Regions from separate parts of the Cellulosilyticum sp. I15G10I2 genome, predicted to be linked through region 2. Evidence: riboswitches for the same ligand, from Rfam matches in the RefSeq annotation. Region 2 holds a riboswitch; each other region holds the start of a gene.
The links. Region 2 has a riboswitch for thiamine pyrophosphate ahead of thiC (phosphomethylpyrimidine synthase ThiC). Riboswitches for the same ligand answer to the same signal wherever they lie in the genome.

Region 1: another riboswitch for thiamine pyrophosphate. It lies ahead of thiW (energy coupling factor transporter S component ThiW); the one in region 2 lies ahead of thiC (phosphomethylpyrimidine synthase ThiC).
Region 3: another riboswitch for thiamine pyrophosphate. It lies ahead of thiM (hydroxyethylthiazole kinase); the one in region 2 lies ahead of thiC (phosphomethylpyrimidine synthase ThiC).

The regions. Positions count from the first base shown of each region.
Region 1 covers NZ_FMMP01000020.1:30,703-37,207, reverse strand. Annotated here, with positions in the region: gene eutA (ethanolamine ammonia-lyase reactivating factor EutA) at 1-759, opposite strand, end outside; gene BN3326_RS17760 (EutP/PduV family microcompartment system protein) at 776-1,198, opposite strand; gene BN3326_RS17755 (BMC domain-containing protein) at 1,200-1,550, opposite strand; gene BN3326_RS17750 (PRK06851 family protein) at 1,804-2,901, shown strand; gene BN3326_RS17745 (zinc dependent phospholipase C family protein) at 2,960-3,544, opposite strand; gene thiW (energy coupling factor transporter S component ThiW) at 3,643-4,149, opposite strand; TPP riboswitch at 4,213-4,323, opposite strand; gene BN3326_RS17735 (alanine/glycine:cation symporter family protein) at 4,542-5,957, shown strand; gene BN3326_RS17730 (MerR family transcriptional regulator) at 6,212-6,505, shown strand, end outside.
Region 2 covers NZ_FMMP01000028.1:329,424-335,928, forward strand. Annotated here, with positions in the region: gene BN3326_RS20555 (putative manganese-dependent inorganic diphosphatase) at 1-27, shown strand, start outside; gene BN3326_RS20560 (DUF1858 domain-containing protein) at 120-332, shown strand; gene thiD (bifunctional hydroxymethylpyrimidine kinase/phosphomethylpyrimidine kinase) at 467-1,255, opposite strand; gene BN3326_RS20570 (HAD family hydrolase) at 1,274-1,918, opposite strand; gene thiC (phosphomethylpyrimidine synthase ThiC) at 1,929-3,230, opposite strand; TPP riboswitch at 3,334-3,432, opposite strand; gene BN3326_RS20580 (FMN-binding protein) at 3,895-4,599, shown strand; gene BN3326_RS20585 (copper amine oxidase N-terminal domain-containing protein) at 4,771-5,421, opposite strand; gene trhA (PAQR family membrane homeostasis protein TrhA) at 5,750-6,403, opposite strand.
Region 3 covers NZ_FMMP01000006.1:848,216-854,720, forward strand. Annotated here, with positions in the region: gene mltG (endolytic transglycosylase MltG) at 699-1,799, shown strand; gene BN3326_RS04215 (O-methyltransferase) at 1,895-2,572, shown strand; gene BN3326_RS04220 (peptidase U32 family protein) at 2,565-3,803, shown strand; TPP riboswitch at 3,881-3,978, shown strand; gene thiM (hydroxyethylthiazole kinase) at 4,055-4,882, shown strand; gene thiE (thiamine phosphate synthase) at 4,869-5,501, shown strand; gene BN3326_RS21915 (hypothetical protein) at 5,611-5,772, opposite strand; gene BN3326_RS04235 (DUF362 domain-containing protein) at 5,817-6,505, opposite strand, start outside.

The sequences.
Region 1 (6,505 bases), on a different contig from region 2:
ACTTAAACCATGGTCTGTAATCATAAAATGCCTAGCATCTTGGTCATGCCATATACTGTGTAAAGTTTGAGCGATAGTTTCTGCCATGCACTTACATACTTTATTTAAATCATGAGGATCAGCCTTTTCACCTATTTTAAGAGGAATGGATTCTTGCGCACAAAGTTTTTGAACTTTGGGAGCAATATAACTTATTTCTGTTGTATGGGGCTTGAATCTTATGAGCCTTCCCCCTATATCTAAACAAGCTGTGTCTACAGCCTGGCCTTCTTTAAATACAGCTATGTTGGTCGTACCGCCGCCTATATCTACATTGGCAACTGCCTGATGTCTTTGCATAGAGTATAAGGCTGCCCCCGCCCCTTTACCTGCTATAACGCCTTCTAATTCAGTTCCTGCTGTTGCCACGACAAAATCTCCAGCCATTCCACTCATAATCTCTACAACAGCTTTCGCATTTTCTTTTCTAGCTGTTTCTCCTGTAATAATCACTGCACCAGTAGTTATATCTTCTGTTCTAAACCCTGCTAGGCTATATTCATGTTTAATCATGTTGGCTATGGCTTTTTCATCGATTATAGTCTCTGAGGTAAGCGGTGTCATATAGACAGCACCGCTATAAACTATTTCTTTTTCTGTAATCGCGATACGTGGTACAGCATAAGCACTCGCCATATTCTCTATTTTAAATTTGCTAAATACAAGCTGAGTGGTAGATGTCCCTATATCAATACCTACACTAAAAATAAAATCAGTCATTTTATGCCTCCTAAGCCTACTCTAACAGTGCCGCTATCTCTTTAATTCCTTGTTTGTAGTAAGAGCTTGTAATAACTACCTTTTGTGCACCCGCTTGTTTAAGGTACTCTAAAGCTCTATTTGTATCTGCATTCTTTTGATCAGCCTTAGTTACTATACCTAGGACAGGTTTTGTAAACATACTCGCAAATCCTTCCGGAAACCAATTATCACAACTTGCAGCATCTACTATCAGACAAATAATATCTGCTTGTATGGCTGTTACAATAAGGGCCCGATATAAACTTCTGTTTTCTAAATACTCGCCAGGCATATCAATAAATTCATCTATGTAATGGATCGTTTGTGTTTTTATATATTGCTGCGGTAAATTTTTAATAGCTTGTATCAATGTGGTTTTGCCGCTTCCACTTTTTCCTATTAGCATCACCTTTTTCATCTTAGGACCTCGTGATCTCTACTGTATCAAAATGCATTCTGCCTTTAAACATACTCATGACAGCCTCTAAGGATGCTGCTACACTTGAATTTTCTCCTACAATAACAACAGACCCTGAGAATCTATCGATAAAGCCAATTTTTACACCTGCGGCCTTTGTACATAAATCTCCTGCTATAATGGCTGCTTCTGAAGGGGTAATTGTAAGTATACCAATGGCTTCATTATATTCATCAGGTAGTCCTAATTTTTTATAAATGACTTGGTCTGGCTTAGCAATAATATGCATAAGGGTAATCTGTTTTCCTGGAACATATTCTTGAATCGTTCTTATTTTTGTATCCTCTGCCATTTTTTACCTCCTCAAGCTTGTTTATAAAAGTATATTCTCCTTGTCCTTATAATAGTCCTCTAGCATAGAAAATAGTGCTATTATCATTCAACAATTGATGTCTTTCTCTTGGCATGGGTTTAGGTTGGCTGTACAATATAGTTTTATTCCGCAGCATAGATCAATTTCAATAATTTTCCCTATTGCAGTAGCACTAAATAAAGTTGTATCAACATACTATATTTATACCTAACATTACTTAAGGAGTACATTTATGTCTGGTCAGGTTAAAAACTATTATGCTGCTGCAAATACTGCAAAAGGCTGTCAAAAGCTTTTTGAAAGTAATATTAAAGATCTAGATAAGTTGTTTATTTTACAAGGGGGGCCTGGTATCGGCAAGTCTTCTCTTATGAAAAAAGTGGGTAACACTATGTTAAAAAAAGACTATGCTATTGAGTATCTGCATTGTCCTTCTGATAATGGTGCTATAGATGGGGTTATTATTCGTACACTTGGGGTGGGTATTGTAGATGGCGCAGCTATTTATCCAATGGAACCACAAGCACCAGGTGCTATAGAAGAATATATTAATCTTAATGCTGCTTGTGACTGCGATAAGTTAGCTCTAGATAAGGCGGAACTCGTTGACTTAAAGACACGAATAAATGCCTGTTATCCTATGGCTTATGATCAATTTAAACAAGCTCTTCTAATTCATGATGAATGGGAAAAAATCTATATAGATAATATGGATTTTAAAAAAGCTGATGAACTGACACAGCTGGTTATAGCTAGGATTATAGGTGAAATAAGCTATTCTAAGAAGAGTGTTATACGCCATCGTTTTTTTGGTGCTTCTACGCCAAAGGGACCCGTTGATTTTGTGCCACTTATTACTCAAGACCTTTCTAAAAGATATTTTATAAAAGGCAGGCCTGGTTCTGGGAAATCCACTATGTTAAAAAAAATATTATTAAAAGCCGAAAGTTGTGGTCTTGACGCAGAAGTTTATCATTGTGGCTTTGACCCTAACAGTTTAGATATGATCCTTCTGCCAGAGTTAGATTTATGTCTATTTGACAGTACTGCGCCCCATGAATATTATCCTGAACATATGAGTGATGAGATAATAGATATGTACCACGAAATTATTACACCTGGAACAGATGAAAAATATAAGGCTGACATAGATGCTATTAAAGCACGTTATAAAGATTGTATTCAAACAGGCATTAACTATTTAGCCCAAGCTAAGACTTTACATGATGCGCTGGAGAAGTATTATACAGAGGCCACAGATTTTAGTATTATAAATGAAATCTATGGCGAACTTATTGATAAAATAATTTTAAAAAAAGTTTCACAATAAAAATGGGATGTTCTGTAAAAAGCATATAAAGACTGCTTTTACGGAACATCCCATTTAGTTAGATAATCTCAGTTTGTAAAAAATCATAAGCTACGCCAATAGTCGGTACTTCTATTTTTGGCACTTGTATAAATGCTGCAAGTTGCTTTACGATACAAATCGCTGTATTAACAGCATAATGTATATCTTTATCAATACTATGCGCTCCATCATTATATAAGGCCAGGCGCCCATTTATTGTGTCCTCAATAGTTTCACCACACACTTGATCAATCACTTTAATATCTCCCATGATACATTTTTTAATAAAACTAAGTTCTAAAAAATGTTCATAAGCTGTATGCTTTGCTATACTTACTATATTTTTTTGTTTTCTATAAGGCTCTGTATGATATAAACAATGATAGTCACATATAAAGTGTGAAATCACACCTAATGCCACCGAAAGTGATTTAACAGACATAGGCGTAATCATAATATGTTCACAGTACTTTACAAGATCCTCTAAACTTTGATGTGAAAAATGCGGCCAATCTATAACACCTGGATTAACATCAGGCTTAATATTGCCATATACGTAATGGAAATAATCTAGTTTGATTGCCATTTGTGAAGTAATTTCTTTATATAATACGTTTGCCATTAGCAAATGAGTTGTAATATGCATTGGATCACCCTTTCTCTATTACTATAATACGATCCTTGCATTATTACTAGAGTAAAATATAGGTTAAGTTCAAATTAAATACCATTTTCTTTGCGGAGTACCTTAATAACCTTTGTGCGATCCATGATACTTATTATGATAATTGCAACTACGCCTCCTACTGCTGAGCTTATTCCAAAAGGTATAATAAACCCAAATAAGGCTGCCTGTCTTCCCATTAATAACACGGCTATTGGATATGCCGCAAGTGCCCCAATAATACCAGTACCTACAAGTTCTCCAACAAAGGCAAAAACTAATTTTTTACTTTTAAGAAATAATAATCCCGCAAGCAGTGCCCCAAACATACTGCCTGGAAAAGCGAGCAGCGTTCCTGTTCCTAACATAACTCTAATAATTGAAGTACAAAATGCAACACCTACCCCGTACCAAGGTCCTAATAAAACCGCTGTTAAAACATTAATAAGATGTTGAATCGGAAAACATTTCGCTGCACCAATAGGAATATAAAAGGTAGAGCTTGTTACTGCCAATGCAATTAAAATACCTGCCAAACAAATTTTCTTTACTTTGCTGTTCATAATCTAAACCCCTTTTCTATACAACTAAAATATGGGACATACCAATACAGGTATGTCCCATTAAATTTATTAATGTAAAATTCCTACGTTGGCATTATCCAAATCAGGTATATGGGTCGAAGCTGCAATTTACTTCCTCTCAGCCTGTATGCACAAGCTCCCCAATATTCAATTTTTCTCAGTATAGCATATCTCCCTATTGGTTTCAATGTTTTTTAATTTTCTTGCAGTAACACTTGAACAGGTAATCATATCGTGATAGAATTATTCTAAAATTTTCAATCTTCTACAAAAAACTAGTTAATTTCAATACTCTGTATGATATCTATAGATATATGTCTATACATATATATTCTATAAACCCATATTCTAAACATTTTAAGGAGGTACTTATGGAAAAATTTATTGAGTTAGTCGAAAAAATCAATGGTGCAGTCAATAATGTTGTTTGGGGTTGGCCTATGCTGATACTTATTATTGGAACAGGCATCTACTTCACAATCAGAACCAACTTTTTTCAGATCAGAAGATTTGGTCATGTTCTAAATGAAACTTTTTTTGCCATCTTTAAAAACAAGAATGTTACAACGACTAAAGACAAAAAATCTATTACACAATTTCAAGCTTTGTCAACTGCACTAGCTGCAACTATAGGCACTGGAAATATCGTTGGGGTTGCTACAGCGCTGACAGCTGGAGGTGAAGGTGCTATCTTCTGGATGTGGGTTTCTGCTATTTTTGGTATGATGACCAATTATGCTGAAAATGTGCTTGGCATCTTTTACCGTTATAAAAATGCCAAAGATGAGTGGATGGGCGGACCTATGGTTTATATTGAAAAAGGTCTGGGTCAAAAATGGCTGGCTGTAATCTTTTCTGTTTTTTGCGTCGGTGCATCTTTTGGTATTGGTAATATGACTCAAGTCAACTCTATTTCTTCTTCACTAAATGCAACCTATAACATTCCAACTATTATTACCGGCCTTTTCATTGCAGCAATGGTTGCACTTGTTATTGTTGGTGGTATTCGCCGTATTGGGAAGGTCACTGAGAAAATAGTTCCTTTTATGGCAATGGCCTATATTATTGGATCCCTTATTATTCTTATTTTACATATTAATCTTGTTCCAGCAGTCTTTAACAGTATTTTTACAAAAGCCTTTAGTTTAAAAGCTGTTGGCGGCGGGGCTGCTGGTACAGTGATGGCTTCTGCAATTAAATGGGGCTTTAAAAGAGGTGTTTTCTCAAATGAAGCAGGTCTCGGCAGTTCAGTAATGGTACACTCTGCTTCTGATATTAAAGAGCCTGTTAAACAAGGTTTATGGGGAATTTTCGAAGTATTTTTTGATACAATTATTGTTTGCTCTTTAACTGCTTTTGTCATTATTTCAACGGGTGCCTTAAATTCAGGGGCTCAGGGTTCTGAGCTGGCAATCATCGCATTTTCTGATGGATTTAGTACTTTTGCAGGACATTTTGTGACCATTGCCATTTTACTCTTTGCTTTCTCAACTATACTTGGCTGGTCCTATTACGGTGAAAGAGCTATGGAATATCTCCTTGGCTTAAAATCTATTATCTTTTATAAAATTGCTTTTATTCTAATGATTGTTGTAGGTGCAACAGTCAGCCTTGACCTCGTTTGGGATATATCTGATACACTCAATGCACTTATGGCGATCCCTAACTTAATTGGCGTTCTTCTCTTATCTGGTGTAGTCATTAGAATTACCAACAATTATATCGGCCGAAATCTTTCAAAAATACCCTCAGAAGAAAAACCAATGTGCTCAGCCTACGATAAATAATTTTAAAAACCTCCGCAGCGATTTCATCCAAGCGGAGGTTTTTATCTGTCTTTATCTAGCACTTTTATAAATTCTAAGTACATCCTGTCCCTACAACTTTTTGAGCCCGCCGCTTGGATGCTCATTGCCATATCCAGCAGCCGTATCAATATATTTAACTTGATGATGCCCTCAAATATGAAGTATAATAAAATTCTAAACCTTAACGTTAACTTTAAGTCAATAGATAAACTAAAAAATGAAAGGAAAGATTTATGGATTATTCTATTAAGCAAGTATCCGAAAAAACAAATTTAAAAACCCATGTTTTGCGTTACTATGAAAAAGAAGGTTTACTGCCTTTTGTAAGCCGAAGTAAAAGCGGAATCCGCCGTTATTCAGAAGGTGATTTGGAATGGATTGGATTAATCTGCTGCCTTAAAAATACTGGAATGTCTATAAAACAAATCAAAGATTTTGTTGAACTCAGTATTAAGGGCAACGAAACCTTAAAAAAGCGATGTGATATGTTGATTGCACACAAGAAAAGTGTTGAAACACAAATTGAA
Region 2 (6,505 bases):
AAACTTATGACCGCTACTCAAATTTAAAGAATAAAAGTTGAAAAATGCGCCAATTATATTTATAATAATATGTGTTAGATTGTATAATACTATTCTTTTTAATAGAAGGAGATAAAATCATGGCAACTCAAATCACTAAAGATATGATTATCGGACAAATTTTACAAATCGATAAAGGTGTTATTCCAATACTTATGAATGCTGGTATGCATTGTCTTGGCTGCCCATCTTCACAAATGGAGTCTATTGGCGAAGCATGTATGGTTCATGGCATCGATGCTGATGAGTTAGTAGGTAAACTTAATAGTTACCTTGCAACTGTAAGCGAATAATAACTACGATTTGCTACTACATTTCTAATAGAGGACAGATGGGCTTAGACCTATCTGTCCTCTATTGTTTGTGTTTTTTCTAGTAATCTCTCGCAAATGACCCTCAGCCTATTTGTGATGTCCTTAAATCCTATTTACTTTTCTTTTATACTATAATGGTGGCTAAGGGGACTGCTTCCATAGCCTAGATTTGTATCACTACGCAATGCACCTGCTACATATGCTTTAGCACGTTTTACACTTTCCTCTAGGCTTAGTTCTTTTGCCAGATTACAAGCAATGGCTGAAGAAAGGGTACATCCTGTGCCATGTCTTTCTTTTTGACCTATCCTATTGCCTTTAATCCAAATAATCTCTCCCCCGGAATAAATAAGATCATCTGCCCGGTCAACTAGGTGACCGCCTTTTATAAGTATATGTCCCTTATAAAACTTATTGATCTCTTCAGCAGCTTTTATCATATCATCAACCGTACTAATTGAAATACCAGATAAAAGTTCAGCCTCTGGTATATTGGGCGTAATGACATGGGTTATAGTCATAAGTTTGTTTTTGAGTGCATAGAACGCATCATCATTTAATAAGCTTCTGCCGCTGGTGGCTATCATAACAGGATCTAGAATAACCTTTTGAGCATGGTACTCTGTCAGCTTATTTACAATGCTCTCTATAATCTCTGCTGATGAAACCATCCCTATCTTAACTGCATCAGGGTAAATATCTGTAAATACTGCGTCTAACTGTGCCTCCACAAACTCTGGTGTGCATTTTACAACTTCAAATACTTTTTGCGTATTTTGAGCTGTAAGTGCGGTTATAACGCTCATCCCATACATTTTATGTACCGTTATCGTCTTAAGATCAGCTTGAATACCTGCCCCTCCGCTGCAATCAGACCCTGCAATAGTTAATACTGTTTTCAAAATAACCCTCCTGCTTATTTATAATAGTTCCTTAAAAGATACTATAAAATGATCACATACTTTCTCGAGTTCTTCCCTATCTTGCTCAGATGATGCATCATAAACACCTACTACTTTGAAGCCTGCTGCTTTAGCCGTCTTGACACAATATAAGGCATCTTCAAAAACATAAATGTTCTCTTTATCTATTTCGAGTAACGCTGCTGCCTCTAAATAAATTTTCGGTTCGTCTTTGCCTACTCCTATTTCATCGCAAGTTAGGATAAACTCAAAGTATTCTAAGATGCCAAGTCTTTTTAAAGCACAAAATGCTAATCTTTTATTAGAAGCTGTTGCAATCCCCATCTTTGCACCTTTTTTTTGAAGTACCTTTAGGTACTTTTCAATAGAATCTTTTAATGGAATAGTCGTTTTATAATGTTCTGCTACCTGTGCATAAACTAGGGCCATAATCTCTTCTGGTGTATGATTAATGTGATATTTATCTCTAAAATACTCAGCTGACTGATAAAAGCTCATTGATTTCAATGTTTTTTCAATATCTTCTGGCGGCGTAATGTTATGACTTAATAAAAAGTCAGTACCTATACTGCCCCATATGCCCATAGAATCTATCAGGGTGCCATCAAGATCAAATATAGCGCCTTTAATGGTCTCAAGCATCTCTTACCTCCTAAATAACATCAACATGTTCGCCGTTTAAAATCTTATTCATATTTCTTACAGCACACATTTTACCGCACATTGTACAAGTATCTGAATGCTCTGGTGTAGATTCTTCCCTATATCTTCTTGCTTTTTCTGGGTCAATGGCAAGATCAAACATCTTTTCCCAATCAAGATTTTTTCTTGCCGTACTCATTTCATAATCCCATGCCTTAGCACCTTTTATACCTTTTGCAATATCCGCTGCATGGGCTGCAATCTTAGAAGCTACAATCCCTTCTTTCATATCTTCAAGATTAGGCAGTCTTAAATGCTCAGCCGGTGTCACATAACAAAGGAAAGATGCTCCGTAAGTTGCTGCAATGGCTCCGCCTATTGCTGATGTAATGTGATCATATCCTGGGGCTACATCAGTTACGAGAGGTCCTAACACATAAAATGGCGCACCCTTACATATTGTTTGCTGGATCTTCATATTAGCTTCTATTTGATCTAGAGGCATATGGCCTGGCCCCTCAATGATGACCTGAACGTCTTTATCCCAAGCTCTTTGTGTAAGTTCTCCAAGTGCAATAAGTTCTTCGATCTGAGAAATATCACTGGCATCCTCTATGGAACCTGGTCTGCAAGCATCCCCTAGACTCATAGTTACATCGTAAGTTCTGCAGATTTCTAAAACTTCATCATAAAATTCATAGAAAGGATTTTCATTGCCTGTCATTTCCATCCATGCAAAAATGAGTGAACCCCCTCTTGAAACAATATTTGTTAAACGTTTATTATTTTTAAATCTTTGAGCTGTTTGCTTATTAATGCCGCAATGTATGGTCATAAAGTCAACACCATCTTCTGCATGCATCTTAACAATATCAAGCCACTCCTTAGCTGTAATTTTATCGAGTTCTTTATTATAGTAAACAATCGCATCATAAATAGGCACTGTACCTATCATTGCCTTACATTCTTCCACAAGTTTTTTTCTAAAAGTATGGGTATCTCCAAAAGAACTTAAATCCATAATAGATTCTGCACCCATTGCAACTGCTCCTTGGACTTTTTCCATCTCCATCTCAAGATTGAGACAGTCTTTAGAAGTTCCTAAATTAACATTGATTTTAGTTTTTAATTTATTACCTACACCGTTTGGATCTAAAGACTTGTGGTTTTTGTTAGCAGGAATAACTGCCTTACCTTGTGCGACTAACTCTCTTAGCTCTTCAACTGCCATATTTTCTTTTTCGGCTACTATACGCAGCTGTTCTGTGATAATACCTTTTCTTGCTGCATCCATTTGTGTTGTATATTGCATTCTACATTTCTCCTTTACAAGACATATCAATTTAATTTAACATCCTATGAAAGGGAACAAAAAAAGTGCCTACTATACACAGTAAGCACTTCTAATCCAATACAAAAGTATAAGATACGCCTCCCTACGCTAGTATTAACTAACAGGTTCAAAGGGTCAGGTTTTAACCTTCTCAACCAAAATGGTCCCCCCGCAAAACATAGATATTAAATTTGTCTTTAGTATAACACTGCTGGGTAATTAAGTAAATCCCTATAAATAGGGGAGTAAATCATTTGACTTAGGTCTGCAGGGAATTTTAGGGTTCTCCAGTTGCCCACTTGCGTAGTTCTAAAAATCTAAGCACTTTCTTCAAATGAACGCCGCAAACTCGCGTACGCTTAAACAGTGCGGCTAAAAGCCATTTGAATAAACTACTAAGATTTTCGTTACGAGCTACTCCAGAGGCAACTTCCGAACCCTAAAATCTCCCTGCTAGGCTTTAGAATGTGTTTAATCTGCCAATTAAAAAATAAGGCCTTTTACCACAGTTTTTAATTAAAACAACCGGTATTCGTTGACATTTTTATATAAATGCTTTATTATTATCACAGATATTGATAATCAATATCATCTATTCGGCAACCTAATACATTTTAGGATAAAATATTAAGGAGGATTAAACTTGCATTTATTAATTAAACTTATGGCTATAGGTACAATGATTTCTATTCCTTTAGTTGGTTGTACTTCACAAAAAGAGGTGCCAAATAATATAGCGGATAAGAATACTAAGATACAAATATCCCAACCCATTACTGAAAATGAAAATACATACTTGGAAGAGAAAGCAGAAGAAGAAAAGCAAGATATTAAAAGCGCAGAAAAAGAAACCCCTAATACCCCTGTAACATCTGGTAATAAGGAAGATGCCAAAAAGGATACTATTAAAGATGCTACAGTGCCAAAGGACGCTTCTCAACCAATAACTCCAAATAATAACAAAGTAACTGATAATACAACAACTCAGAAAACATTAAAACCTACTACAATTAACACCTCAAGCATGCAAGATGCTAAAGATGTAGTAAAAGAAGATCCTAAAGAGCAGCAGCCTTCAGAAATTAAAGTATCCCAACCTATCATTTATAAAGGTTCTGCTATGGGGAATGATGGCATGATAGATGTAGCTGTAACTGTAATTGATGAGAAAATTTACAGCATTGAGGTGCTATCTCATGAAGACACTCCGAGGATTGCCCAAAACGCATTTGAACATCTTACTAATACTATTGTTGCTTCGCAAAAGATAGACATTGATACCGTATCCGGTGCTACATACTCGTCTGAAGGTTTTTTAAAAGCAGTTAAAAACGCTCTTGCTAAATAAATTATTAATCTATGAGTCATTGGGCTGTTTCCCAATGACTCATTCTCTTTCAACATATATGGATTTAAAAAGTCTGTAAAAATTTTTGTGTTCAACTAAAAAAGCAGGTACTCTAAGTGAATACCTGCCTCAAATTTTGATAAACTACTTCTAATTAACTCTTATCAGCGATTACTTTTTTGGATAACTATATACCCCTCTATTAAGCCCGTCGTTAATTGCTGAAATGACTTTGCCTGATCTTAACGTAGCGCCTGTCATACCATCTACTTCGCTTGTTACAATTTTCCCTGGCTCGTAAAGATCCTTTATACCTGCTCTAACGTCTTTTCCTACAAGATAGTTAATTAAAGCCTCATATTGTGTTTTTAAACCTATAACTTTTGCATCTTCTTTTTCTGCTCTATAATCTACATCTTTGTAATATAAGTGTCTAAAGCTAGTGTTTTGTACAATATTATTCTTGATTTCAAACTGAACAGCAACTTGCTGATACCCTTCACCAAAAGATCCTCTGTAGACACCATCTTGATATGACGTCATACTTGGTGCTTTAAAAGTACCTGCATCATTAATATACGCTGAGTTAGTTTTTTCATCCCACACGATTTCTTTGCCAAGATTTTGTGATACAAACCTTAATGGTACATATGTAGTATTCTTGTAAACAATAGCACCCATATTTGCAGGTGATGCCTTTTCTACTCCGTTAAAATAATACTTTATTGATGTAAGATATGCCTCGATTTTCGTATCGGATGCATGAGCTACCCCTCCCATTAATACTGCACCAACCATTAAACCAGAAATAAATTTTTTCATCACAATTCTCCTTTAATATTTATATATTAGTCGGTTGCAGCATGCTGCAGCCTTTGACTATATTTCTTTTTTAACCTGTGTTGATAAACATTAACAAACGATATTAGATTATATATGATAATGATTATCGTTTTCTACTTTTATATATTATCTTTTTTGCTATGTTTTGTCAATATTTTTTACATCTTTCAACAAATTCCGAGATATAAAAAAACCTAGAAACCTTGAGTTTACAAGGTATTCTAGGCTTATATTTTCTCCCAGTTATCAAAGACGGGAGTATAGCATTACTGGGTAATTAAGTAAATCTCAAAAATGCTCAATCCAATCATACATACATATAGATTGAAAAAAAGAGCAGTATACTTCCAGCAAGTACAAAGAGATGCCATATAAAATGATGATATTTAAACCAGTCAAATACAAAAAATAAAACACCGATACTATAACATAATCCTCCTGCAAGTAATAATAAAAAACCCATTGGAGACATTGTTTGAAAAAGAGTGCCTACAAAGAAAACAATCATCCACCCCATTAACAGATAGATAAGAACATGTATTTTGACAAATCTCTCGATATACATCATTTTAAATACAACACCCAGTATAGCAAGTCCCCACTGAATACTACAGATGACCATACCCAAAGTACCGCCAATTGCAAGCAGGCAAAAAGGTGTATATGTACCAGCAATTAACAAATAAACGGATGAATGATCCATCCGTTCAAATACATTCTTCACTTTCCCCTCTGGAAATCCATGATAAACCATAGAGCACCCATAAAGCATAATAAGTGAAACTGAATAAATAACCATACTGACTGTATATAAGGTATCATTCATCCTCATACCTTTTATGACGAGTAGAACTAAAGCAGCAATACCAAGTAACATCCCAATTCCATGGGCAATTGAATGGGCAATTTCTTCTCCAAGAGAAAAATGTTTTCTAACAACTACTATTTTAAGTTTGTTCATCCCGCACCTCCATAAAACGCACAAGCGCCAAATAATATAATTTTAAGAGGATTATATTTTGATACTATTATTACTCTTTATTATAATCTACTCTTCAGTCAT
Region 3 (6,505 bases), on a different contig from region 2:
ATTTCATATCATTATTAAAAATTACATTTATAAGGAAGTAACTCACATTATAGTGTCCCATTGCATCTTTGATAAACTATAATTAAGTATTGCCTTGAATCCATTGATATTCAATCAATGGGACATATTCCTAATGATTTTGCATGTTTGTCCCATTGTAATTTGCTGATTTTAGTATAAAATATAGCATCATGGTTCGATTAATAACAGTAGTGTTATGCTTTTGTTACTACCTTATAACGCTTGATACATATAGCTTTTAAAGATTTTAGCACATATAGAATAACAGTCCAGTAACACTACTTTAACAAATAACACTGGTTTTACTAGATCATAGGCTGATGAGTGCGCTGACTTCTGTAACTCAAAATGCAAAAAAGCTTATGAGCCCTTATATTTCAAGGCTTATAAGCTTTATAGCTACATTTGCAACATTATTGTCAGTGTTCATCCCACTTATTCACATATTGTTGTGGATGAATCCCATGTTATCAATGGTTTTCCCTATTTATCTCTCGTTATCCCGGTTTTATTTATTGGACAGTTATTCTACAAATGTACAATAACTTCAAATTTTAGCTTAATAACCCACAACTCTTTAAAAACGCGTATATTAAAAAGGATTTGTTAATACTTTAGTTGAATTATATTGAAAAAATAGGTATAATTTTTATAAAATAGTATTTAAGGAGATTATTATGTTTAAAAGAGGTTCAACTATACGGTTTACACTTAGTACTATTCTAAGCTTAGCCTTACTTATAGTATGTATTGTAGGAAGTGCCAGAGCATTTTCTTACTTTTTCAATTATACTTCTAATATTGTTGAGAGTGATGCATCACGAGAAAAGAATCCTAATATTAAAGAAATCTCAATAGAAATTTTAAAGGGTACCACGGTTAAAGAGCTAGCTGATTTACTTTATGAAAATGATTTTATCTCAAATCCATTTTATTTTAGACTTGAAAGTAAACTTAGTAAATTAGATACACAGCTTAAGCCTGGTAAATATTCTATCAGTAGTAATATGTCTAATACTCAGATTCTAAAGCTTCTTACGTCAGATATGACAGTTGCAGAAGAAACTATTAAATTTACCATTCCAGAAGGTTACACTATTATTCAAATAGCCGACAGATTGGAAAATTTAAATATCATCTCTAAAGAAAGCTTTCTTGATGCGGTTAACAATCGCGAATATGACTACGCTTTTTTGAGAAATCTTCCACGCGATACAAAATATGCACTTGAGGGCTACTTATTTCCAGACACCTATATTGTGCGTAAAGGCGCTACTCCTGAAGAAATTATTATTAAAATGCTTAACCGGTTTCAAGAGATTATTTCACAATACTCTAATTATATTAATTCCTCTGAATATAGCTTACATGAGGTATTAGCAATCGCCTCTATTATTGAACAAGAAGCAAAATTAAGTGAGGAACGTCCTATTATTGCAGGTGTCATCTATAATCGTCTAAATTCAGATATGAAGTTACAGATGTGCTCAACTGTACAGTACGTATTAGAAAAAAGAAAGGCAGCTCTTTCTTATGCAGATCTTGAAGTTGTATCTCCTTATAATACTTATACCAATACCGGGATACCTATAGGTCCCATCTGCGCACCTGGAGCGGAATCTATCAGTGCTGCGCTGATGCCTGATACAAACGATTATTATTTCTTTGTTGTAAAAAATGAGGCGGAAGGTTCTCATTCCTTTAGCGCTACAGCAAGTGAACATGAACGCAATAAAACAAGATATAAACAAAGTGTAGATAAAAACTTTTATGAGTAAATCGTCCACAAGGGCGATTTATTCTTTTGTACTTGAACAAAAGAATAAATTGATTTATATTGACAGTGGAGAATATTTTAAGAAAGGAAACTTTTATGAGCGAAATTAACTACAGTTATATTGTTGAATATATAAGAGCACTTCATCCCGTACCTACCTCAAATGTTTTACTGGAAATCGAAAAAAAAATAGCAAGTGAGACTGAGCACTGGCCAATTATTAAACCTGAGGTAGCTGATTTTATCAAGGTTGTTTTATCTCTTATAAAACCTGTTCATATTTTGGAGATTGGTACTGCCGTAGGCTACTCTTCTATTTTGATGAGTGAATTTTTAAGTGAAAATGGGCATATTACTACAATAGAACGCTTTCCGTATATGCTAAATATAGCTAAAGAAAATATTAAAAAAGCAGGCCTTGAGGAAACTATTACTGTCCTTGAAGGTGATGCTTCAGAAATTTTGCCCACTCTAGATGCAATGCAGTATGATGTAGTCTTTATGGATTGTGCTAAGGGGCAATACATTCATTTTTTACCAGAGTGCCTACGATTATTAAAGCCTAATGGGCTTTTGATTACAGATAATGTTTTACACAAAGGAACAGTGGCACGTTCGAGATATTTGATTGATAGAAGACAAAGGACAACCCATTCAAGACTAAGAGATTTTTTATGGACGATTACACACAGTGATGAGCTTAGATCCAGCGTATTGCCGGTTGGTGATGGCATTGCATTAAGCTTTAAAACAGGAGGGAAAACCAATGACTAAGCCAGTAGAATTATTAGCTCCAGCTGGGAGTTTAGAAACATTAAAAATTGCTGTTTTATATGGTGCAGATGCTGTTTATATTGGCGGAGACCATTACGGCTTAAGAGCAAAAGCCAAAAATTTCACTCTCGAAGAGATGGCTGAAGGAATAAAATTTGCACATGCTCATGGTGTAAAAGTCTATGTAACTGCTAATATTTTTGCACATCATGATGATTTTGAGGGTATGAAAGATTATTTTTTAGCCCTGTCATCTATGTCAGTAGATGCCCTTATCGTTGCAGATCTTGGTGTATTTAGCATTGCTCGGGAAGTTGTACCAAATATGGAAATTCATATTTCTACGCAAGCTAATAACACGAATTATCATAGTGCGCTCTTTTTATACAAGCAAGGGGCAAAGCGTATTGTAGTTGCCCGTGAATTATCCTTTGAAGAGATTAAAACAATGCGTCAGCATCTTCCTGACGATGTTACACTTGAAGCTTTTGTTCATGGTGCAATGTGTATGTCTTATTCCGGAAGATGTCTTTTAAGTAACTATATGACCCATAGAGATGCTAATCGTGGTGAGTGCGCCCAGCCATGCAGGTGGAAATATCATGTAGTTGAAGAAACGAGACCTGGGGAATATATGCCTATTGAGGAAACTGAGAGAGGAACTTATATTTATAATTCCAGAGATTTATGCATGATAGAATATATCCCAGAACTTATTGAAGCTGGTATATACAGTTTCAAAATAGAAGGCAGAATGAAAACACCTCTCTATGTTGCAACAGTGGTTAAAGCTTATAGAGAGGCAATTGATACTTATTTATGCGATCCGCATGCTTTCGCCTTGAAAAAAGATTACTTTTTTGAAGAGGTTGGCAAGGCAAGCCACCGTGAGTTTACAACAGGCTTTTACTATCAGAAACCAACATCCGACGATCAAACTTATTCTCATAATTCTTATATAAGAAACTATGATTTTTCTGGTATGGTTATTGACTATGACCCCATAGAGCATCTTGTAACCATCGAACAAAGACGTAAGTTTTCAGCAGGCGATACGGTTGAAATCCTTGTTCCGAAAGGCCCTCCTATTAGCTGCACCGTAGAAACATTATGGGACGATAAGGGAAACAGTATTGCCTCTGCACCTCATCCTAAGCAAATTGTTAAGTTCAAAGTATCTGAAGACGTTAATGTACCTTCAGTTCTTAGAAAATTAGACCTCAAATCATAACACTGCTACAGAGCGTATTTCTATACACTTTACATTCTTTTAAAAAACAAGTATAATAGGAGAAAATTTAATAATTTATGTGTTTGCGGGGGAACCATATGGTTGAGAAGGCTAAAACCTGACCCTTTGAACCTGTTAGTTAATACTAACGTAGGGAAGCAAATCAAATATTCTATATTTGATATATTTAAACGCTTACCTATCGGTAGGCGTTATATTTTTGAAATAGAAAAGAATTTGGAGGTGCTTTTGTGCACGAAATCGTTGCAAAAATTACTGACATCGTCTATCAAACAAAAAAGGAAACACCTCTTGTTCATTGTCTGACTAACCCACTTACAGCAAATGATTGTGCTAATATCATTCTTACAGTTGGCGCAAAGCCTATTATGGCACAACACTTACAAGAAATTGCCCAAATAACAAAAAAGTCAAAAGCTCTAGTTATCAATATTGGTGGAATAACAGACGATATGATAGAGAGTGTTTTTCTTTCAGGCCATATCGCAAAAGCTCATAATATTCCTATTATATTTGACCCTGTTGGAGCTGCTGGGAGCGACTTGCGTAAAACACTTTCTAAGCGTATACTCACTGAACTAAGTCCAGACATTATAAAGGGCAACATGTCAGAAATTAAAGCCTTATGCGACCTTGAAACAGATGCAGTCGGCGTTGATGTTGCTGCAGGAGATATTATTACAGATAAAAATGAACAGTACTTAGCGGAGATTGTAAAAGCGCTTGCAGTTAAACAAAACGCTGTCATCGTAGCTACAGGCAAAACAGATATCATTGCTAATCAAGACGCTATTTTCTTAATTAAAAATGGTGTTTCTATGATGAGTCAGGTTACAGGTACAGGATGTATGTGTACAAGCCTCATAGGAGCCTATTGTAATACAGGAGATTATCTTAGCGCTGCTATTGCAGCCGTAACTATTATGGGCATTTCAGGTGAACTTGCACAATTATCTTGCAAGGGTATCGGGGGCTTTAAGACTTTGTTATTTGATAATCTTTATACTATTTCTGATGAAACAATAAAAGAAAGGAGCAAAATTATTGCTTACCATTGATTATTCATTATACCTTGTAACAGACCATACATACTTTAACGAGGAAACATTTTATGCCGCCATCGAAACAGCCCTTCAAAATGGAGTAACCATTATGCAATTACGAGAAAAAGATGCTGATTCGAGACGTTTTTTTGAAAGGGCACTTAAGGTAAAAAGACTTACAGATTTCTATCAGGTACCACTCATTATAAATGACAGAATAGATATTGCTTTAGCTGTTGATGCTGCTGGAGTACATCTCGGCCAAAGTGATCTGCCGGCTAAAGAAGCGCGCAAGCTTTTAGGAAAGGATAAACTTATCGGTGTAAGTGCAAAAACAATATCACAAGCACTCGATGCCCAAGAGGCTGGAGCTAACTATTTAGGAACCGGCGCCATTAACCCAACTACTACAAAGGTTATCACACAACTTACTGAAATTTCTACTTTAAAAGCAATATGTAATGCTGTAAATATTCCGGTAGTTGCAATAGGTGGGATATCCGAAAACAATGCCAGTAATTTAAAAAATACAAACATTAACGGGATTGCAGTTGTATCTGCTATTTTAGCACAACCTGATATTGCCTCTGCAACAAAAAAGATGTCTCAAATTTCAAAATCAATTATAGGATAGTCACTTAATATGTCCATAGTAATAAAACTCAATTTAATCTTTAAGTAATAACTTGAAGATTAGATTGAGTTTTAAAATATAAATGCCATTTGGTACAAAGATATATTTTTTATTGTTTAAGCTTTTCTATATCATCTTCTTCAGAATCAGGAGCTAAAGTCTTAATGGCTTTAATAATTATTTCGCCATATTCTTCTGCTAGATGAACTAGGCCGTTTTCTTCTTCGTTAGAATCTTTATCTATTTTTTCACTGTTTTTATTCTCTTTCATGTGATCATTCCTTTCTTTTTATTCTCATTTCTAGTTAATATAAATTATACCGTTTCAAGTATCATCTTCTCCCCATATACTTTCTCAGAGAAGATTTTCTCTGCATCAACTAATGATAATCCTTTCATGGGAATAGCTTTAATATCCGTTTCTTTAAACCCTTTGTTCTTTAGTAAATGAATATAACCTATACCTTGTTCCATAAAGCCTAATAATCTTGCACCGATGCTATCAACAGCAATAGGATTTCTTCCACAAATAATTAAACCGGTATGTTTATCTATGCCTTTTGTGGGGCCTGTTCCTATCATAACAGGATTTGCACTTACAATTGCAAGGTCAATCTTAATGCTTTCTGCCATAGCAGCTATAAATCCATGAAGTTCTTCATGTATACCTAAGTTTTTTTTGGGTGAACCATGTTCCTCTGTTGTGGGCCACGAAAGAGCCATATTTTTAATACTTGCAGACATAGTTGCTTCTTCGTGTGTTTTTAATTGAGTAAAGGAAATATGGTAGGTCATTTCATTGATGATTTTATTAACTTTAATGGTATTTGGTTTCTTATGATTAAGTGACAAGGTAACATAAGGGCCTGTATTAAAATCAATAAACTCCACCTGTTCTTCTTCTATTACAAGGTCAAAACCAACCTCTTCCATTACTTGTTTTGTATTCCCACTACCAGCCCCTGTGGCAATAATTATTCTTCTTGGACTTCTTGCTTTTACCC